3 regions of the Virgibacillus tibetensis genome follow, and region 1 is predicted to be linked to each of the others. Evidence: riboswitches for the same ligand, from Rfam matches in the RefSeq annotation. Region 1 holds a riboswitch; each other region holds the start of a gene.
The links. A riboswitch is a leader RNA that binds a small molecule or an ion and turns the genes downstream of it on or off. The one in region 1 is predicted to bind thiamine pyrophosphate.
Positions count from the first base shown of each region.

Region 2: linked by a shared signal. The riboswitch ahead of QGM71_RS13685 (YkoF family thiamine/hydroxymethylpyrimidine-binding protein) and the one ahead of thiW (energy coupling factor transporter S component ThiW) in region 1 are both predicted to bind thiamine pyrophosphate.
Region 3: linked by a shared signal. The riboswitch ahead of tenA (thiaminase II) and the one ahead of thiW (energy coupling factor transporter S component ThiW) in region 1 are both predicted to bind thiamine pyrophosphate.

Region 1 is NZ_JARZFX010000014.1:34,454-37,660, reverse strand. Features, by position in the region: gene thiD (bifunctional hydroxymethylpyrimidine kinase/phosphomethylpyrimidine kinase) at 1-697, opposite strand, end outside; gene thiW (energy coupling factor transporter S component ThiW) at 875-1,363, opposite strand; TPP riboswitch at 1,449-1,565, opposite strand; gene QGM71_RS18130 (DUF1801 domain-containing protein) at 1,694-2,047, opposite strand; gene QGM71_RS21895 (phosphotransferase) at 3,172-3,207, shown strand, end outside.
Region 2 is NZ_JARZFX010000007.1:16,056-19,262, reverse strand. Features, by position in the region: gene QGM71_RS13690 (TetR/AcrR family transcriptional regulator) at 1-567, opposite strand, end outside; TPP riboswitch at 1,074-1,180, shown strand; gene QGM71_RS13685 (YkoF family thiamine/hydroxymethylpyrimidine-binding protein) at 1,282-1,881, shown strand; gene QGM71_RS13680 (ECF transporter S component) at 1,883-2,461, shown strand; gene QGM71_RS13675 (ABC transporter ATP-binding protein) at 2,458-3,207, shown strand, end outside.
Region 3 is NZ_JARZFX010000002.1:374,703-377,909, forward strand. Features, by position in the region: gene QGM71_RS06605 (S8 family serine peptidase) at 1-496, opposite strand, end outside; gene upp (uracil phosphoribosyltransferase) at 810-1,442, shown strand; TPP riboswitch at 1,542-1,637, shown strand; gene tenA (thiaminase II) at 1,747-2,442, shown strand; gene QGM71_RS06620 (DoxX family protein) at 2,810-3,207, shown strand, end outside.

The DNA of each region.
Region 1 (3,207 bases):
CCCCGTGACTTAAATAGGCAGTAATAGCAGCAGAATACGTACAGCCCGTTCCATGCGTATTTGTAGTATCTATTCGTTTAGCAGAGAAGGTATGCAGTTCAGACCCATCATATAGAAAATCTACAGCATCACCCTCCATATGTCCTCCTTTGACAAGTGCCGCTCCTGCATTAAACTGTTCTACAATTTGTACAGCTGCCTGCTTCATATCATCAACTGTCTCTATCTTTTCTCCCGTAATAAATTCTGCCTCGGGGATATTCGGGGTGACTAAAGCTGTTAGTGGTAAAAGATTATCCCTCAAAAAATCACGTGCATTTTCTGAAATTAACGGGTCTCCACTCGTTGCCACCATTACTGGATCCATCACATAGGGTACATCCAGGCTCGAAATTTTTTTACTGATTACTTTCATCATATCTGTATTAGCAATCATACCTGTCTTGAATGCATGGACTGGCATATCTGAAAGGACAGATTCCAGCTGCTGTTCGATCATTTCAACGGGTAGATGATGCACCCCTTGAACCCCAGTTGTATTCTGGGCAACAACGGATGTTAGTACTGACATGCCGTAGCTTTTTAATTCTTGAAACGTTTTTAAGTCTGCTTGAATTCCAGCACCACCACTAGGGTCAGTACCAGCTATTGTAAGTGAACATGCAATGCTTTTTCCTGATTGATTTGTAAATGTCATAGAAATAGCCTCCTTATATAGTTTCGGAACTAACAGGAGTGAAAGTAGATTAAATAGAGGGTTTGTTGATGTTTCCTCCGACTACTTTCCTGTGCTGGAATTATCCAGATCAGCTTCCAAGGGACTAAGGATTAACACCTTATCTCAGCAGGGATAGTTCCCCCAGTAGTTTCCTGGTTATATGTTTTGTAATACATTCTTTTGTTTAACGCGGGATACAATGAACCAACCGATAAATGCACCGGTAATACTACTTACAAGAAAAGATGGCATGAAGAATAATGCACCTGCAGAAGTACCCATCAGAATTTTTGCAAAAGGTACTGCAAAGAGAGCCCCAATGATTCCTGATCCAATTGCTTCTCCAGCGACAGCCCATATCTTCTTTTTAAAATGACGATAAAGATATCCAGCTAAGAGAGCACCAACCATACCACCTGGAAATGCCAATAGGGTACCAAGACCAAGCATGTTACGAAGTAAACCAATCATAAATGCAATAATTACAGCAGGCCCTGGACCAAGCATCACGGCCGCCATGACGTTGACTGCATGTTGTACAGGATAAGCCTTGGCAATCCCAGCTGGAAACCAAAGTAGTTGTGCCCCCAGTGTTCCAATTGCTACAAATACGGACATGGTCGTTATTAACTGTGTTCGATTCATCCAATTCCTCCTCTAAAAAAGTGCACCAAAAAAGCCAGATCTCATCACAAGAAGACCTGGCTTAAAATAAGCTGAAATAGATTAGACTTATCGTCTGCTACTTCCCTCCGCTGGTATTATCCAGATCAGGTCCATAAGAGTCGGAAGCTTAAACGCGCTTTCCTCTCAGCCCACGATTTATTGGGCACCCCTAGTAGTAATTTTACTATGAAATTTTGGTACTTAAATCATATCAAAGATAAATATGTTTGTCACGAGTCACGAGCAATAAGTATCCTTGGAGATCAAGAATCATTGTAGTCGGTGGAGGTAGACTCTGAAGATTTTCAATCAAGTCTTCAGTCTGATTGCTTCTTTAATAAGTGCCTGATATTTGGCAGGCTGAATTTCCTCAAGTGAAGTAACTCTGATGTGGCGCATCTTCTTACCCGTTCCCTCAAGTAATTCATCTTTATCCTCTAGGCTTGCACCGAAGTAAAACCCCAGATTAACATGACCTTTGGCAGTTTGGAGGTAACAAACTAATCCATTTTCTATGTAGCAGGGTTTGTTCCATTTCATTTCTTCCACTATATTTTCTGATGTATCAAAGATGAGGTTGCGCAATGTTACTGTGATTTCTCTAATATGCTCAGGTAAGCCATTCAAAAATTCTTCAACTTCTATACTTTTATTTGCGGGCATGCCGCCAACTCCTTTCCTTACTTGAGGTTTAATTCTTCCTTCGCTTATCTTTAGAATTAGCTCATTTCTCAATCCAATTCTGTAATTCAATCGTTAGTCAACAAAGCATAACACAAGTGGAGGAAATACACGGAGACTCCAACGGGGGAGAAGCGTCAAAACCGTCCAATCTCATACGTGCGCGTTACGACCTTTTTGGCATAAATGCTGCCCTGCATTCATTCAGCGATCGCTCCACTTTATCCCGCGTTCACCCCGGTTTGTCCAGCGATCACCCCTTTGGGCGATGTGTATTTCCGTAAGCGGAGTTACGTCAATAACAAGCTACACCGTACTTAATAGATTTTGTGTAAAACAGACAAAATAAAAAGGATAGTAGGCATTGATGTTGTGTCTTACTATCCTTAAATGTATCAATGGAGCATAGCGGGCTCGAACTGCTGACCTCTTGGCTGCCGGCAAACGATAATATTGTTTCATGTTTTATAACATATTCAAGGTGTTTTAATGAATTTAATCAACGGTTTTCAATATGTTTTTTAAATTTAAAAAAGATGACCCAGTAATGAATCATCTTCGTACGATAATTAGTTGGTAAAAATATCGCCTTTAATTCGTCAAGACCGTCGGCGGTTTGCCCCCGAATACGGTAGATTGGATTTTAAAGAAAGTGGATGCCGATGTTAAAATGATTGAGATTAATAAACTGAAAGGTAGCACATCGTCCACATTGCATCACAATTCCATTCAAATAGGGGGGCAAATAAAAGATGTCGTTATTCGTCAATTTGATAACAAGGAATGGCTAATGTAGGAACTAGATCTTGCTCTACATGAAGCGGAAATTCTGCGTTTGGCTTCTCGGGTGGAAGTAGCTACAGCTGAAATAATCGCGTTTGATGAGAGTGGTCGACGTTGCGGGATGCTGGCGGTTTTAATGACGATGCTTGAAGGGTAAGTGGAATTAATCCCTCAACATATGGGGAAATGGCTGAATGGTTTAGCAGAAGCTCTTGAGAAGATACACGAAGTTGATGCAAAGCAAAGGAGTTTTCTTGGACGTATTTTACATATAATGATATTTCGACAGTGGAAGTGCCAACTTGGTCAAGCGTTCCAGGTGCATGGAGAAAAGCAATCGATATTGTAAAAGGCCCGTG
Region 2 (3,207 bases), on a different contig from region 1:
TCTAATCCGTTCTTCTAACTTCTCTTCACCGTAACCAATAGTTGCGTGTAACCATATACCATCATGTAATGCCCAGAACATTTCTGAAGCTTTTTCGGGGTCAATTTCTTTATTAATTTCGCCCGCTTGTTGCCCATCAACAATTATCTGCTGAGTCATTCCAAACATAACATCAAACCGGTCTTTCAACACCTTTTGCATTTCCGGTGATTCCTTAGAATATAACCAAAATTCGATATGAACACGCATCATCTTTTTCTTATCCAGGTTGTATGGAATATCTGTATTAATCCAGTATTTTAGTTTCTCCAGCGGACTCTTAATGTCATTTAGTCTGATTTGCAGTCTTTCCATTGCAACCGTTCTTTGTTGTTGTAGAAGATTAATAAAGATTTCCTCTTTACTATTAAAATAATTATAAACGGATCCCTTGCTCAGTTTCGAGTAGCTTACAATATCATCTACAGTAGATGCATAATATCCCTTTGCAGAAAAGCACTCCAACGCAGCTTGAAGTAAAGTTATTCTTCTTTCTTCCTTCGCCTCATCTGAAATTCTTGGAGCCATTCTACACACCTACTTTAGATAAATTTAAAACTGACTGAATAGTTTATATAAATTGTATCTCATTTTGACACAATTAGCAAGTGAATTGTTCCCTCTACTTTTTGGCTCTTTTCATATAGTTTGTTGCTATTTATATAAAGTACGACGTAGCTAGTTACTGTCATAGCTAACCGTTCAGAAAATACACTTCGGTTAAAGGGGTGAACACGGGATAAAGCTGAACAAGCGCGGAATAAAGTAAGCCGAACGCTGGAATAAGTGGAACGATCGCTGAATAAAGGCAGGCGCAGCGGTCATGCCAAAACGGTCGAATCGTACACGTGCCAGATTGGGCGTTTTTGACGCCTCCCCCCCGAGTCTCCGTGTAATTCCTCCACATGTATTGTGCTTTGTTATAACATTAACTATTGCCTTAGTAAATATTCGCTATAGGTATGTTAAATCCAATAAATGACTTTACATTATATTTACACATGTTAAGATAGATTTAGAAAACTGCATAGTAACTTTAGCACTGGGGGAGCTGTAAATACGGCTGAGAAGAACTGTTTTGTTCTGACCCTTTGAACCCGAACTGGATAATACTAGCGTGGGGAAGTGCGGTCGACGTGTATATGTCTTACGTTTATTAATTATTGACAAAGCATACAACCAGACTGCATTCCCCAGGGATGCAGTCTTTTTTATTGCCATTATAGAGGAGGAGATTTTTGTATGATTAAACAAGCTTGTACAAAAAGTGATATTGCGGGGGTTAGTTTTTCTATATACCCTATGAGTGACAATTTTGTCGATATTATTAAGGATTCGTTAGAAGAAGTTGATACATCCAAGGTTCATTTAAAAACAGATGACGTGACAACGACAGTACGTGGGAAGCTTGTCCATATTTTTGATGTAACAAAAGCTATTTTTATGTATGCAGCTAACACAGGAGAGCATGTAGCATTTCAAGCAACATACTCTTTAGGTTGTCCTGGTGATTCAACAGGAGATGCATATATGGCTGAGGATGAAAATCCACAAAACATGGAGAAAATTAAAGATATCAAGCAATTTGCTGGTTCTAAATTTTCCCTCTACCCTTTAGGTGGTGGTGATTATATGGATGTAATTTATGAACAGATCGATGCAATGAAAAAGCATGTCACCGTCTCCCCATCCCATTATTCTACTCGACTGGATGGGGAGGCAGTTGCAATATTCAATGGGTTGGAACAGGTTTTTAAAGCAACTGTTGAGGGTGGATCGAGTCATACTGTTATGACTGTTTCCATATCAGCTAATAGTCCTTCACACAAAGGAGTAAATTAATTTGAGTACTTGGCGCTTCAAAGAAATTGTTGTAATGGCAGCATTATCTGTCGTTTTTGCAGTAGTTTATTTAGCCTTTTTCCCTGTTGGAAAGGTCCTCGTCGGCTTTTTTGGACCAATAGGCTATGACCTTATTTTCGGTATATGGTTTATTGTTTCGATTATTGTAGCTTATATCATTAGAAAGCCTGGTGCTGCATTCTTATCTGAAACAATTGCAGCTATGGTGGAAGTATTAATCGGAAGTACTGCTGGCCCCATGTTAATTGTAGCCGGAATGGTACAAGGGATTGGTGCCGAAGCTGCTTTTGCTGCTACACGCTGGAAGAATTATTCCACCTGGGTTCTAATGGCAGCAGGTGTCGGCTCTGCGGTAACCAGTTTTATTTATGGCTATTTTATGAGTGGTTACGTTGCATTATCTACTGGGTATGTAATAGCGATGTTTATTACACGCGTTATTAGTGGTGCTTTAATCGCAGGTTTATTAGGTAAGGCCTTAAGTGATGGGTTAGCTAAAACCGGTGTACTGTCCAGTTTCGCATTAGGAAAAGAATATAGAAAGAAGAATGCAGCATGACACCCTTTTTAAAAATCGAGCAGCTTAGTTTACGATTTGAAACCCATCTCAATGAAGACACACTATCGAACATAAGCTTCGAGATGGAACACGGGGAGAGCATATTACTTCTTGGACCAAGTGGTTGTGGTAAAAGCACATTGACATCCTGTTTAAATGGACTTTATCCGCGTGAATTGGATGGAGAGATGAATGGACTTGTTTTTATTAATGGTAAAAAGACTACTGACTATAACCCTGGTGAACTAAGTCAATCTGTTGGGGTGGTTTTTCAGGACCCTGAAACGCAATTTTGTATGCAAACTGTTGAAGATGAAGTAGCTTTTGGCCTGGAGAATATACGTATTCCCAATGAACTGATGGAGGATAAAGTGGATGAATCTTTAATGCTAGTAGATATGCTTCCATATAAAAAACTTCCAATAGCTACTTTGTCTGGCGGACAGAAGCAAAAACTTGCACTAGCTTGTATTCTTGCGTTGGAACCATCCTTACTCATTTTAGATGAACCAACCGCTAATTTGGATCCCGTTGCTACAAAAGATTTAATTCTAACTATTCAACGTTTAAAAAAGAAAACCAATTGTGCCCTTTTAATTATTGAGCATCAATTAGATGGCTGGACAGAATTAACTGAGAGATGTGTACTGCTGAACAGCCGAGGAGAGGTTTTTTACGATGGATCCTTGCGAAAAGCAATTAAAGATAAGTTTCATGAACTTGAATCGGAAGGTATTTGGATCCCT
Region 3 (3,207 bases), on a different contig from region 1:
ATTCTTTCGTATAATCAACTACTGAAGTCCCACCGGAAATTGCTAGATCTGAGTGTGAAGAAATACCCGTATCTATGATTGCTATATTAACCCCACTTCCAGTAAAGCCATCCTCCCAAGCAAATGTACTGCCGATTAATTGGACATTCCATTCTTCCGTTTCTGTTAATTCCCTTGATTCAGAGATTTCCTCTATATATTGAGTATGATTTGATAATGTAACGGAAACATTATTTTCTATGTACGCAACATTGTCGTTTTGTTCCAATTCAGGCAAATTGTTTTGATCTATAGTTACAGCTATTGCTGATAAATTACTAAACTGATAGTCTACTTCACTGCTTTTTTCAATAATCAACGCTTTACCACGTTCATTTTCATAACCAATAATTACTTCAATCTCATTACTGCTCATTCCGTGAATGCTTACAGGATGGTATGAAATGATAAGTAGTGCAGACAACAGCAAAAAGACGGTGCGATATAACTTTGACAATTCTCTAACCCCCTTTATATCTATACTATTACTAGATTTTAACAGTTTGGTGATAGTTTGTCTGTACTTTCTGCTAAAATTTGCTGCTATTTGTCAGACTTGATTTTTCCTTCTCAAAATAGATGGCTCACTCTATAACTTATATAAAACCAACTTTGATAACTGTTACGTATAATCTCTTTTTTTCAAACTCATATATTATATTGAGTGATTTGAATAATTTATGGGACGAAAAAGAAACATTTCGAGATTCTTGTCATTTTAAATTTTCTACTGTACTATTTAATTTAATGTTACAAAGGAGGTTATTATAATGGTCAAAAAAGTGCATGTCCTGGACCACCCATTAATTCAACATAAATTAACCATTATTCGAGATAAAAATACCGGACCAAAGGAATTCCGTGAGTTAGTAGATGAGATATCTACTTTAATGGCCTATGAACTGACCCGAAATCTGGCGCTGCAAGTAGTAACAATTGAAACACCAATTAAAAAAATGAATGCAAAGAAATTATCTGGCAAGAAAATTGGAATTGTACCAATCATGCGCGCAGGATTGGGCATGGTTAATGGTATTACAAGAATGATCCCGGTCGCTAAAGTAGGCCATATAGGTTTATACCGCGACCCTGAAACATTAAAAGCAATTGAATACTACGTTAAACTGCCAACAGACATACAAGGACGGGAGCTAATCGTCGTTGATCCAATGCTGGCAACTGGCGGTTCCGCCTCAGCAGCTATCCAGGCGTTGAAAGACAGAGGTGCAGTAAATATTAAATTCTTATGTCTTATTGCCGTACAAGAGGGAATCGATGCGATACATAAAGACCATCCGGAAGTAGACATATTCACCGCATCCATAGATCAGGGATTAAATGACAAAAGCTATATCATCCCCGGCTTTGGCGATGCAGGCGACCGCCTGTTTGGCACAAAATAATTAAAAAGGGCAGCTAACTGGCTGTCCTTTTTGTTATGTCTGCAACAATAGTTGACTTTAGTTTTACATGTGATAGGCTGAATATATAATTTCATAAATCGTTTCCGCTAGGGGAGCCTTGTTTAAGGCTGAGACTTATGACCCTTAGAACCTGATCTGGTTAGCACCAGCGGAGGGAAGTGGAAAGTCACTTAACTATTCAACCAATCTGTCCTTTTTAAGGGATAGTTTCATAGGGATTCCTTTAAGTGCTTCTCTTTCCTCCTCTATCAGTCGGAAACAAACTAAGAGGAGGAATTTTTGTATGCTATTTACAGAAACATTAAGAGAGGCTACAAGAAACAGCTGGGAACAAAGCCTAAATCATCCTTTTGTTACAGGTATTGCAAATGGAGATTTACCATTGGAAACTTTTAAGTATTATATTTTACAGGATATCTACTATTTAAATCATTTTGGAAAGGTACATGCGTTGGCGGCTGCACAGGCCGATGACTTCCGGATCACTGCTATGCTTGCTGATAAAGCAAAACATACTGCAGAGGCAGAACTAACTGTTCATAAAGAACATGCAGCTATCCTGAATATTACAGATAAAGAACTGAATCAGTTTAAACCAGCGCCGACAGCATATGCTTATACTTCTCATTTATACCGTGCGGCCCTATCAGGCAGCCTCGGTCAGACAATTGCTGCACTGCTTCCTTGCTATTGGCTCTATGCCGATATTGGAAAGACCTATCAGAACGTAAAACCATCTGAAGCAATCTATCAAAATTGGATTAACACCTACGCCAGTGAATGGTTCCATGCATCCACCCAGGATCAGATCGACTTGCTGAATCGAATAGCTGAAGATGCGAATGAAAAAGAGAAAGAAAAAATGAAAGAACAGTTCGTAATTGCTAAAGAGTATGAGCTTGCGTTCTGGGAGATGGCCTACACGAAAGAAGTTTGGATGTCAGAACGAAAAAATAGTTCTTCAGCTTCTAAAAAATAAATTGTGAAATCTGGCGCTGTACCGAGCAAAGCTTGGTGCAGCGTTTTTATGTGCACAGTTTTCACTATGTCAATTTTATTTATTACTCGCCCCTCCCTAAGTAATTTCTACGTTTAATCCAGCAAACCATTCGTCAAAATATATCCATACCAGAAAGTGGCTGCTATTAACACTATTGGCATGCTGTTAATGTCAGATTTCTGTCATAACTTTGTTACTATATTGCGAATAATGTAGTATACCAATTCTGTATTTTTAGTATCATGGTATGATTTAACTGTGCTACATACACCTTTACAGCTCATTGTGAATTATTACACAATGAATCAAACAACAAATAAGAAACATAGTTAAGGAGCTGGTTTACATGATTATGAATTTTATCAGAAGCAATAAAGCAGTTGCTGGTATTTTGGCTCTATTAAGAATATATATTGGGTTTAGATGGATGACAGCTGGATTTGGAAAGTTGACCAGTGGGGGATTTGATGCGGGTGGATTTATCAAGGTAGCAACCGAGAGTTCGGCGGTGCCCGGCTGGTGGGCAGTATTTTTGGAAACTGTAGCATTACCCTACCAGGGATTCTTTTCAATTATGGTTACGTGGGGTGAATTATTAGTGGGTATCGCCCTTATTCTGGGCATTTTCACCAACTTTGCAGCTCTCATGGGGATCACCATGAACCTCTCCTTCCTATTCAGCGGGTCTGGCATAATTGACGCGCAAATGGCAACAATGTCTGTATTTCTTGTGATAGCTGGAAA